DNA from 2 places in the Atopobium sp. oral taxon 416 genome. Region 2 is predicted to be linked to the other one. Evidence: riboswitches for the same ligand, from Rfam matches in the RefSeq annotation. Region 2 holds a riboswitch; the other holds the start of a gene.
What was found. A riboswitch is a leader RNA that binds a small molecule or an ion and turns the genes downstream of it on or off. The one in region 2 is predicted to bind thiamine pyrophosphate.
Positions count from the first base shown of each region.

Region 1: it holds a riboswitch for thiamine pyrophosphate, as region 2 does, so the genes downstream of both, J4859_RS06275 (ECF transporter S component) here and thiC (phosphomethylpyrimidine synthase ThiC) in region 2, are expected to answer to the same signal.

Region 1 covers NZ_CP072380.1:1,150,100-1,155,855, forward strand. The annotation lists gene J4859_RS06265 (hypothetical protein) at 1-1,145, opposite strand, end outside; gene fba (class II fructose-1,6-bisphosphate aldolase) at 1,479-2,351, shown strand; TPP riboswitch at 2,495-2,587, shown strand; gene J4859_RS06275 (ECF transporter S component) at 2,652-3,215, shown strand; gene J4859_RS06280 (ATP-binding cassette domain-containing protein) at 3,212-4,621, shown strand; gene J4859_RS06285 (energy-coupling factor transporter transmembrane protein EcfT) at 4,618-5,349, shown strand; gene J4859_RS06290 (hypothetical protein) at 5,363-5,756, opposite strand, start outside.
Region 2 covers NZ_CP072380.1:808,415-814,170, reverse strand. The annotation lists gene thiC (phosphomethylpyrimidine synthase ThiC) at 50-1,342, opposite strand; TPP riboswitch at 1,331-1,436, opposite strand; gene J4859_RS04405 (class I SAM-dependent methyltransferase) at 1,560-2,321, shown strand; gene J4859_RS04400 (carboxylesterase family protein) at 2,708-3,874, shown strand; gene J4859_RS04395 (carboxylesterase family protein) at 3,883-4,428, shown strand; gene J4859_RS04390 (ATP-binding protein) at 4,722-5,756, shown strand, end outside.

The DNA of each region.
Region 1 (5,756 bases), 340 kb from region 2:
CCGGTGTTTCCACTCGTTGTAGAGCTGCTGTTCGATCCGGTGCTACTCTGGGAGCTGCCGCTTGTGCTGTTCGGGGTAGAGCCACTCTTGTTGGTTGTGGCACCCGTGGAGCTGCTTGAGCCGGTGTTGCCCGATGCCGTGTTGTCGGTGCTGGACGTCGTGCCACTGGTGGTATCACTGGTCGTGCCCGTATCAGTGCCGGTTGTGTTCTCCTGGTCGACTGCGGATGCGTTCTCATTGGCGGTCTCGTCGTTGGTGTCGCTCTCATTCGCACGGTTTCTTCTGTCAGCTGTCTGATTGCCGGTATCCTTGTTGAGGCCAGAGCCGGTGGTCTCCTCCTGCGGTGCGGGATTGAGGATCGCGGTCTTCTGGCCTAAGCCTTCACCGGCGGTGACGGTGTTGATAATGACAGCCGTGATGATAACCGCGACGACAGCCGCGATCGTCGTGACGATCGCGATATTGCGCTTCGTCTTACTCTGGCGCTGTTTCTCCTTGTTCAGGAGTTTCTTGGAAGCGATGCGGGTGCCGTCCGGGCCGATCTCGTAGTTGTCGAGTTCGGAGGAATCCATCACGCCTTGGACTTGCTCATTGCCGTGGTTGGAGAGGTTCTCTTTGATCTTGCTTGCGGAGCGGGACAGGATGTTCTTGTAAACGCTCGTGACAATCGCAGAGATACCGGCGCCGAGACCGACACCGATGAGTGAGCCTGCGATACCGATACGGCCGGAGAGCAGGGTTGAGGTGACTGCTGAGAGCCCGGTTGCCAGGACCTGGGCGAAGGAGATATCGGAGAAGATGCCCTTGTCCTTTTTCTCAGGCTGCGCCGCAACCGCCTGGCTGTTGCTGACCGCCTGGTAGGGATTGGTCTGCGGCTGGTAGTAAGGATTGTCGGCGTCCTGATAGAAACGGGTGGTGGCTTGTTTTTTGAAATAGGTTGAGCGCCGCTGTGTCGGGACGCGCTGGGCGCGCCTATCTGTCATGCCGGGCTCGACGACCGTTCGGTCAGCCTCGCCTTCGGTGGCAACGCGGGCACGCTTAGCCATGTCCGGGTCGGCTACGGTTTTGTCCGCATCCTCTTTGAAGTGTGCGGCATCATTTCTTTGTTCGGGCGAAAAGTACTGCGTCTTATCGCTGTCTGTCACAGGAGATTCCCCCTTGAGTATGTATCAGACGTATATATCGGTGAAATCGAATCTTACAGTATAGAAGTTAGGTATGGCTCTGATGTGTGTCGCAGAGATTGATTTTTGATCCTTCACATCTGTGTGGAAATACTGAAAGCAGGCATATGGAGGCGGAAGGATCGCTCGGTTGCTCTACTCAATTCTACACATTTTAGGCATCTAACGGCGCAGAGGGCCACGTTTGCCGAAAAAATCTCTGTTCTGCCTGGTTCAGATAGTGAAATAATCCGGTAAAAGTGTAATACTTAGCTGAGTACGTGCTTGTCAAAACCGTCAGACGGAGGTTTTAAGATGCTCGTTAATGCAACACACATGCTTCAGTCAGCTGAGAAGGGCCACTATGGTCTGGGTGCATTCAACACCAACAACCTTGAGTGGGCTCAGGCAATCCTTACGGCAGCTGAAGAGGAGCAGTCACCGTTGATTGTTCAGTGCTCCATGGGCGCTGCAAAGTATCAGGGTGGCTACAACGTCGTTTACAACATTGTCAATACCCTCGTTAAGAACATGAACATCACGGTACCGGTAGCCCTACACCTCGACCACGGCAACTATGAGGCATGCTTCGAGGCTATGGACGCAGGCTTCACCTCGATCATGTATGATGGCTCTCACGAGAAGAGCTTCGACATCAACGTCGAGCACACCAAGGAGCTCGTCGGCATCGCTCATAAGAAGGGCATTTCCGTAGAGGCTGAGGTCGGCGGTATCGGCGGCACCGAGGACGGCGTCACCGGCATGGGTGAGATCGCAGACCCGAAAGAGTGCAAGACCATCGCTGATCTCGGCGTTGACTTTCTCGCCTGTGGCATCGGTAATATCCACGGCCTGTATCCGAAGAACTGGAAGGGCCTGCAGTTTGATGTCCTCGGCAACATCAAGAAGGAAGTTGGAGACCTCCCGCTTGTCCTTCATGGCGGCACCGGCATTCCTGTTGACCAGGTCAAGAGGGCAATTTCCCTTGGTATCTCCAAGATCAACGTCAACACCGACCTGCAGGTTGTCTTCTCCGCAGCAACCAAGAAGTACTATGAGGAGAAGAAGGACGAGCTCGAGAAGGGCTACGATCCTCGTAAGGTCTTAAAGCCGGGAAAAGAGGCTATCGTTGTCCGCACCAAGGAGCTTATGGAAGAGTTCGGCTCCGTCGGCAAAGGCTGGGAGTAGTCACTAATAACTACCTATAGTCTGAGCTAGGTTGTGTCCTCCGTTTCCGTAAGGAAGTGGGGGACACTGCATTGTAACGGGCGTTTGTACGTTGTGTCCTGCTCATTGACAGCATGCGTACCCTTTGGTATCCCTGAAAGTGCACTGAGAGGCTGGGGTGCCACGAACGTGGCTGAGAAAACCCATGGAACCTGATCTGGACAATACCAGCGCAAGGGAGCTTCCATTTGGATGCAGGCGTTGCTGAACGCCGCCGATGCATTCTGACAGCCCCTCGAACAATAGAGGGAGTGATCAAACGTGCAGACCATCGACCAACAAAAACGAGGGTTCACGATCCGCGAAGTGGTGTTCCTCGCGATCATCGCGATCTTTTTCGGGATCATCTATCAGCTCTGGAGCTATGTCTACTATCTTCTAGCCGCAACCCCGCTTGAGCCCTTTGCAAACGATATCACCTTAGGTGTCTGGGTTATGGCAGGCCCGCTGGCGGGAATCCTGCTCAAGCGCCGTGGTGTCTCAATTATCAGTGAGTTCCTGGCTGCCGCAGTCGAGATGCTTCTCTTCTCGAGTTGGGGCGTCGGCGACCTGATCAACGGAGCAGTCCAAGGTTTGGGCTCTGAGCTGGGCTTCGCTACCTGCCGCTACAGGAACTGGGACAAAGCTGGACTCTTCTGGGGTGCCCTGTGGACGACGATCATCACTTTCGCTTGGGACCTGCTGAGAAGTGGTTATGCGGAGTACGGCGTAGGCATGTGCATTGCCCTCTTTATCATCCGCTTCGCCTCAATCGGCCTCTTCTCCGGCGTGCTGGTCTATAAGATCGCCGAACTTGTCAACAAGACGGGCTTGCTTGACAAATGACGCTTTCCCTTAAAACACAAGACCTGAGTTTTCGCTACCGCGACATCCTGATCTTTTCCCATCAGAACTTCGAGGTGCCGCTGGGCGAATTCTCAGTCCTGAGCGGCCCTTCCGGCAGTGGCAAGTCGACGCTGCTGAAGTTGCTCGCCGGCCTCTATCCACGCTACGGCGGCACCATCACCTCCGGCAACGTCTATCTGGAAGGACAGGTGGCCGGGATCTGTATGCCTTTTGAGCGTGCTCAGCGGGTTTCGATGCTCTTCCAGCATCCCGCCCGGCAATTCAGTATGCGCACGGTCGCACAGCAGATCGACTTTGCTTGCGCGAACCTGCAGGTACCTAAAGAGGAAGTTGCAGAGCGTCGACAGGAAGTCCTGAAGCGTCTCAATTTGGAGCACCTGGCTCAGCACATTGTGACCACCCTCTCCGGTGGTGAGCAGCAGTGCGTGGCGCTCGCTTGCGTGCTCGCGATGCGCTCCAAGATCATCCTGCTCGACGAGCCCTTCGCCAATGTAGACGTGCATGGACGTGCCTATATTCTGAAAGTTTTAAAAGGGCTACAGACACGGGAAGGCACGACCATATTTTTGGCTGACCACGAGCTGGAAGGCTACCGGGGGATTGCGACTAAGCTCTTTTCGCTTTCCGGGGAAACCCACGAGCTCACCGAGAAGCCGCTCGACATGCTGCCGGAGGGGAAGTCCGGTGAGGAGCATAGGGTTACCCCGCATCCCCTGAAATCGGGGTTGTTCTCCTGGTCTGATCTCAGCTATGGGGCGGGGGAGCGGACCCTTGTGAAGGACAGCCGCTTCACCCTTCCCAAAGGGCAGGTCGGACTTTTGTCCGGAGACAACGGGGTGGGAAAGTCTACCCTGTTCAAAGTGCTCTCCTGCCAACATGACTACACAGGGACGCTCACCTTTGAGGGGCAGGATGCCCAGAACTTTAAGCCCAAGGAGTGGGCCATGAAGGTAGGGCTGACCTTTCAGTCGAGTGAGGATCAGTTCGTCACGCTCACGATGGAAGACGAGCTTTCCCTCTCTGCACAGCACTCGCTGCAGCCTAAGTATTGGGACAAGAAACGCATCGCCAGCGCCGTTGAGGAATTAGGTCTCACCGGACTTGAGAGACATGTGGTGTACCGGCTCTCGGGAGGGCAACAGAAGAAGCTGCAGCTCTTGAGCATGCTGATTATGGGACAGCCGACCTTGCTGGCTGACGAGCCCTTTGCAGGGCTCGACGCCGCCTCGGTCCGGGTGGTCCTGAATCTCCTTTGCCAGACGGTTGAGGCTCTGGAGCCTGCGGTGCTCGTGGCCTCCCATCAGCGTGCGCAGGTCGCAGAGGCCTGTGACTACGAGCTCAGGCTTGAGGATCAACACCTGAATCTGTTGGGGGAGGAGCAATGAGCAACAACCGCGCAGACCGTCTCACGGACCGTATGGGATCGGGACAGCAGGGCTCTGAGCTGCGGGGGCTCAATGCCTCCGTCCTCTTTGTGTCAATGCTGGGGGTGGGGATCCTGATCGGCTTTTCCCAGTCAATCATCCTCAACCTGATTGTGATAGCCTTCGGATTCATCTACCTCGCAGCGATGCGTGCACGTCTCAAGACCGCGCTGATCGCGCTAGCAGTGGCCTTTCCGTTGGCGTTGGGTACCTGGTCCTCATTCATGTTCTTTGCGGTCAATCATGCGCCGCACACCGCCTGGCTCTATGGGACGCGTGTGTATGCCTATCTGGCGTTAGGCATGATGGTGACGATGACAAAAGGGGCAGAGGAGGTCTTAACCAGCCTCCACCAGCACTTGCACCTCTCCAATACCTTTGTGTTTGGCTTGCTCGGCTCCTTTAATCTGGTGAAGAGCATCCATGACCAGTACAAGCGGATTATGTATTCCGCGATGCTGCGCGGGGATGAGTACCACCTCTGGCAGCCGCGGCTCTATCTGCGCTTCATTATCACCGCGCTCAACTGGTCGGGGGATTTGGCGCAGGGGATGACGTCTGAGGGGTTCAGCGAAGGGGCCCCGCGCACCGAGCTTGTTGAGGACGTGTGTCCCATCTGGCAGTGGGTCTTAGCAGTTGTACTCATCGCGCTCTTCGCGGTGGGCGCTTTCGTGATCCGGCCCTGGTAGGGCTCCCAACTCTTTACATATCGGTGTCGTTTTGTGTCACACTCTCAGATGCGGAGGGAATTGCAGTGGAGGGGTTCCACAGCGGCGCAGAGTTTCCACCGGTGAGCTGCCCGTGGCAACAGTTGAGGTCGTTGACGATGCGGTTCACGAGGTTGGAGTCTGAAGCGGAATCGGTGCAGACGGCGATCACGTAGGGACCGGTGTCGGAGAAGACGATGCCGGCGTCGTTCATCGTGGGCGAAGCGTCCTCTGTCTCATCGGAGAACCAACCTGCCTTCGACCAGACTTGGTAGGTGTTGCCCAGCACCATATGCAGGGGTGAGTTCGGAGTCGTTAAGAAGAGCTGTGAGAGTTCCTTAGCGTCGTCGGTGCCTGAGGTGAGGTAGCGGTAGCCCTGCTTCCAGGCG
Region 2 (5,756 bases):
GCAGATGCTGCCATCTGCTCCAGGCTGCTTTCTATGCTTCTCTTCGCTTCTAGCCGAGATCGACCGTCAGTCCTGCCATGATCCTGTTCACGGTACGGGCAGCGCACATCTTGCCGCACATCGTGCAGGTGCCATCCTCCTCAGGCGGCGCCTTTGCGATGATCTCCTTTGCACGGTCGGGGTCGATAGCGCACTCGAACATGCCATCCCAGTCCACACGGCGGCGGGCATCGCTCATCTTGTTGTCGATGTCGCGTGCTCCAGGGATGCCCTTCGCGATATCTGCCGCATGCGCTGCGATGCGCGTGACGATGAGGCCTTCGCGTACTTCCTTGGCATTCGGGAGCTTCAGATGCTCTGCCGGCGTCACATAGCAGAGCCAGTCAGCACCAGTGGATGCCGCCACGGCGCCGCCGATGGCAGCCGTAATGTGGTCGTAGCCCGGTGCGATATCGGTCACGAGGGGTCCGAGCACATAGAACGGCGCACCATGGCAGAGACGCTTCTGGAGCTTCATGTTTGCCTGGATCTCATCCAGGGCCATGTGTCCCGGCCCTTCGACGACGACCTGGACGCCCTTCTCCCAGGCACGCGTCGTGAGCTTGCCGAGCTCGACAAGCTCCGACACCTCGCAGGCATCCGTTGCATCGTAGGTGGAGCCGCCACGCATCGCATCGCCCAGGCTGATCGTCACGTCGTGGTCATGCAGGATCTCGAGCACCTCATCGAAGTGCTCGTAGAAGGGATTCTCCTCCCCTGTTGTCATCATCCATGCAAAGAGGAGCGATCCTCCGCGCGACACGACATTCGTGAGGCGCTTCGTCTCGAGCAACGTATTCAGGACAGAACGGTTGAAGCCTGCATGGATGGTCATGAAGTCGACGCCGTCTTCTGCATGTGCTTCCACGACATCCAGGAAGTCCTGGGCCGTAAGTTCGACGAGCGGCTTGTCCTTGTAGCCGATCACGTCGTAGATGGGCACCGTGCCGACCATCAGCGGCGTCTTGGCTATAAGTTCTCTGCGGAACGGACGGGTCTTGCCGAAGTTCGAGAGGTCCATGATCGCATCGCCGCCAAACTGCTCGGCAATCCTTACCTTCTCCCACTCCTCCGGTGCATTCTGGATGTCTCCGGAGATGCCGAGATTCACGTTGACCTTCGTGCGCAGGCCTGCTCCTACCCCGCAGGGACGAAGCTTCTTGTGTGCCGGGTTGACAGGAATCGCGATCGTTCCCTTTGCGACACTGTCTCTGATGAATTCGTCGGATCTGTGTTCTGCCACTGCTACCGCGTGCATCTCGTCGGTCACTGTACCGGCACGCGCAGCATCCATCTGCGTCATGGCGCTCCCTTCGTTGGCATTATCCACATCAGGTTCAAAGGGTCGGGACCATCTGTCCCCTCTCAGCCGGCTATGCACCAGCTCCCCTCTATGTCTGCATGCTCCAGAAATTCGTCTGCAGCTGCAAGCCGGATTGTAGCACCTGAAAGCCAGATAGCAAAACGGCAGAGGCGGCTGATATACTCGATGAGAAATCCGACGGAAGGACGCAGGAGCCATGGAATCCAAGCGCTATCAGGACATCAACGCCGAGACGATTAACCGCTGGGTCAGCGAGGACTGGGAATGGGGCAAGCCCATCGACCATGAAACCTATAAGGCCGCCACAGAAGGCAGATGGCAGATCGTGCTCACGCCGACAAAACCGGTGCCGAGAAGCTGGTTCCCGCCTCTTCAAGGGACACGAGTCCTCGGCCTTGCTGCAGGAGGAGGCCAGCAGATGCCGGTTCTTGCTGCCGCAGGAGCCAGATGCACCGTGCTCGACCAGTCGGAGGCACAGCTTGCAAGCGAGCATCTCGTCGCCGAGCGTGAAGGCTATAGCATCGAGATCGTGAAGACAGACATGACGGAAGCGCTGCCGTTTCAGGACGCAAGCTTCGATATGGTCCTGAATCCTGTGAGCCTCTGCTACGTGCGTGAATGCGCACCCATCTTCCAAGAAGTCACACGCGTACTCGTACCGGGTGGCGCCTTTCTCGCAGGCTTCGATTTTGGTGGCTTCAACTACGTCGTCGATGAAGCAGAAGAGCGCATCATCCACAGCCTGCCGTTCGACCCCGTCGCAGATCCTTCCCTTGCAGACGAGCTCGCGGCACAGGATGCCGGCATGCAGTTCTCCCATTCTCCCGAAGAGATCCTGGGCGGCATGCTCCATGCCGGCCTCGTGATCGACGATGTGTCTGATGACACGAACGGCGAGGGCAGGCTTCATGAGTTCAATATCCCAACCATGCTCGCTGTGAAGGCGCACAAGGCATAGAGAATAGCGGAAGACTTCTCTCCATCCGCTGTGTCCCGAATCCTTGCCGTCAACGAGAGATGAATGCGCACTGCTGGGGTTCAATGTCGTACCTGCCATCCTGCGCCCTACCACAGGCAAGCTGGCTTGTATCGCATTCCAGATACCATTCAGAAACAAAATGGATGCCACTCGCCGCTGACGTTGGGATTCTTATGCCGGCTATCGTGCCTTGGATGATAGATTGCTCTCTACACGAGCTTGTTACTCCCCGGGAGGCATTACTCGTACATCTCATGCCAGATGTATGCAGCTATGCCACCGGGGAGTTTTTTATGCCGATAGCGTCTGGCCATCCAGGCGAAAGATATCGGAAGAACGGAATACAGGGGAGAAAGGAAACAGAGATGGGCAAGAGAACGATATCGCGGAGGAGCTTCGTCGGAGCAGGCAGCCTTTCGGCAGCAGCACTGGGGATGCTGCTTGCTGGCTGCGGAACCACACAGCAGCAGAGCGGCTCATCCAATCAGACAGATGCCGCGAAGAGCGATAGCTTGGTCGCAAAGACTGCATACGGTCCCGTCAAGGGCACGAACGAGGGCGGCGTGAACATCTGGTACGGCGTGCCTTACGGCAAGTCTCCAGAGGGAGAGCTCCGCTGGCAGGCGCCAGAAGAGCCCGAATCCTGGACGGAAGAGCGTGACTGCACCCAGCCAGCACAGCCAGCGCTGCAGTATACGAACAACGAGGTCACTGGCACAGAGGACTGCCTCAACCTCGATGTCTATGCTACAGAAGGCGCAAGCAAGCTCCCGGTCCTCGTCTATATCCACGGCGGAAACAACCAGACCGGAAATGCGCAGGAGATTCCCGGCAAGGATCTTGTCGTGAATAACTCATGTGTCTACGTCTCGCTGAGCTACCGCCTGGGCCTCTTCGGATTCAACTGCCTCCCTGCCCTCGGGAATGATACCGGCAACTTCACGCTCCTCGACATCGCAGCGGCACTCGACTGGGTACGCAGCAACATCGAGGCATTCGGCGGAGACCCCGAGAATGTCACGGTATCCGGCTTCTCTGCTGGCGGCCGCGATGTCATGGCCATGCTCATGAGCCCGCTGTTCGAGGGCAAGTTCGACAAGGCCATCGCATTCTCGGGCGGAATGACGACAGCAGAGCTCGAGCCTTCCCAGAAAAAGATTGCAGCTGCTCTTGTGCCGCTTGCTATGGAGGATGGCAAGGCTGCAGACGAAGAGAGCGCCTATCAGTGGCTCCTCTCTGATGACAGTGCAGTGCGTGACTGGCTCTATTCGGTCTCCGGCGAGAGGCTTGCACCCCTTATGGGCAATGCCTCCATCCGCATGAGCGTCTTCCCGCACCTCTACGAGGACGACATCGCGCTTCCCAAGGGTGGCTTCGCGAATGCCTCCTATCACGCTGTGCCGCTCATCATGTTGACCGGCTCCACGGAGTTCAGCATGTTCAGCGCCTTCGATGCGTTCTGGAAGTCCGATCCCATGGCCGCGCTCTCAGAAGACAAGCTCAAGGCTGCCCAGGCATTTGCCATCAAGTAGGCTGCGACATGTACCGCATCTTCAATGCTGAATGCTCTGCCGAGCAGATGTCTGGCTCCTACGACAAGGACATCTATGTCTGCCAGGTCGACTTCGGCAGCGACAATTCCCAGGTTAAGATTGATACCTACGGTGCATTCCACGGCATTTTCGTGCCGATGCTCTCCACCGAGAACAACTATGCAAAGCTCATTCCCAATACCTTCGACCAGCCTGGATATGAAGCAATGGCAAAGGTATTCAACGCCTACCTCAAGAACTTCCTCGAGACCGGCAGCCCGAATGGCGACGGACTCGACAAGTGGGGCGCCTGGGACAACAGCACCAAGGAGAGCATGGTCTTCGACGCAACCGAGAGCGACGCAGTCATCGCTCAGAAGGATGTCAGCACGACTTACGACGATATCCTTGCTGCTATGGATACTGACACGACGGTCTCCGACGACGTGAAGCTTCTCGTCGAGCAGAACGATATGGCTGGCCGCTGGTTCTCAGCTGCCAATGATGCCCATTGCGAAGCGCCCAATCTGTGGCTCACGGCTTATGAGGCATAGCTGAGGCGTTCACCATTCTTGGTACCTGGCGTGCATCTCTCTGGAGCCGGAGAGGTGCACGTTCTCCATTTACAGAGGCCTCAATGGGACTTGGGAGATTTCCCTATACTTCTCTCCGATGGAATGAAGATATAGTTAGAACTTCTCGTCATCAGAGATAAGTTTTATCTATAACTTCTCGTTGTTGGTGAGAAATTAAGAGTTAAACTTATCATTGACAGCGAGAAGTTCTGTGCACTTCCAGCTCATCAGCAGCACGTAGCAGAGAAATCTGGAACAGCGCGGGAGGAATCATGGAAACAACACCTGGCTATGGAGCACTCGTACGTGAGTCGCTCGAATTCCCATTCCCCAAGGTGAGGCCACGTCAGGGCATCATCTCGAGCCTGCCCGAGCCCGCACTCTTCAATCTTGTCCATATCATCACGGGCGTTCGCCGCTCGGGCAAGACATTCTACGAGTTCCAGCTCATACACCGTCTTCTCGCTGCTGGTGTACCACGAGACCGCATCTTCTATTTCAACTTCGCAGACGACCGCCTGAAGCCCGCCTCGACCACACTTCTGAACGACGTGCTCGACGAGTATTGGCGGCAGGTACCTGAAGCCCGCAAGGAAGGTGCCTATCTCTTCCTCGATGAGGTGCAGGAGTCAGATGGATGGCAGGGCTTCTGCCAGCGTGTAGCCGAGCATGAGAAGGTTACACTTGTCATCACCGGCTCATCTTCGAAGCTGTCTTCAGACCAGATTGCGAGTACATTCCGCGGACGTTCCCTCGAATGCCATATGCTCCCGCTTTCATTTGCCGAGTACTGCAGGTTCCACAGCATCGAGCTTCCCGAAGATGGACAGCTCGAGGATGCGGGTTCGGTTTCTCCCCAGATGAAGACATCTCTTGAGTCTGCCTATGACCGCTATCTCATCGAGGGAGGCTTTCCGGGTGTGCAGGCACTCGATGCTCCGACCCGCACCCTGATGCTCCAGTCCTACGTACGCGATGTGATAGCGCGCGACGTCGTGGAACGCAGCACCCGTCTCGACGTGACAATAGCGACCCAGATGGCGCTCTTTGCCCTGAGGGACACCGCCTGCGATTTCTCAGTCAACCGACTTCTCGATATGCTGCGCCGTGTCGGCTACCACACCTCCTGGGATACCGTCAATGAAGGAGTGCATCTGCTCGAACAGTCCTACCTCATCAGCATGCTCAAGGAATACTCTGTCGCGCTTGCAGAAAAGACGACCGCCATTCCTAAAGTCTACGCATGCGATCAGGGCATGGCATATGCTGTTTCGCGCGCAAGCCAGCAGGATGTCGGAAAGAGACTC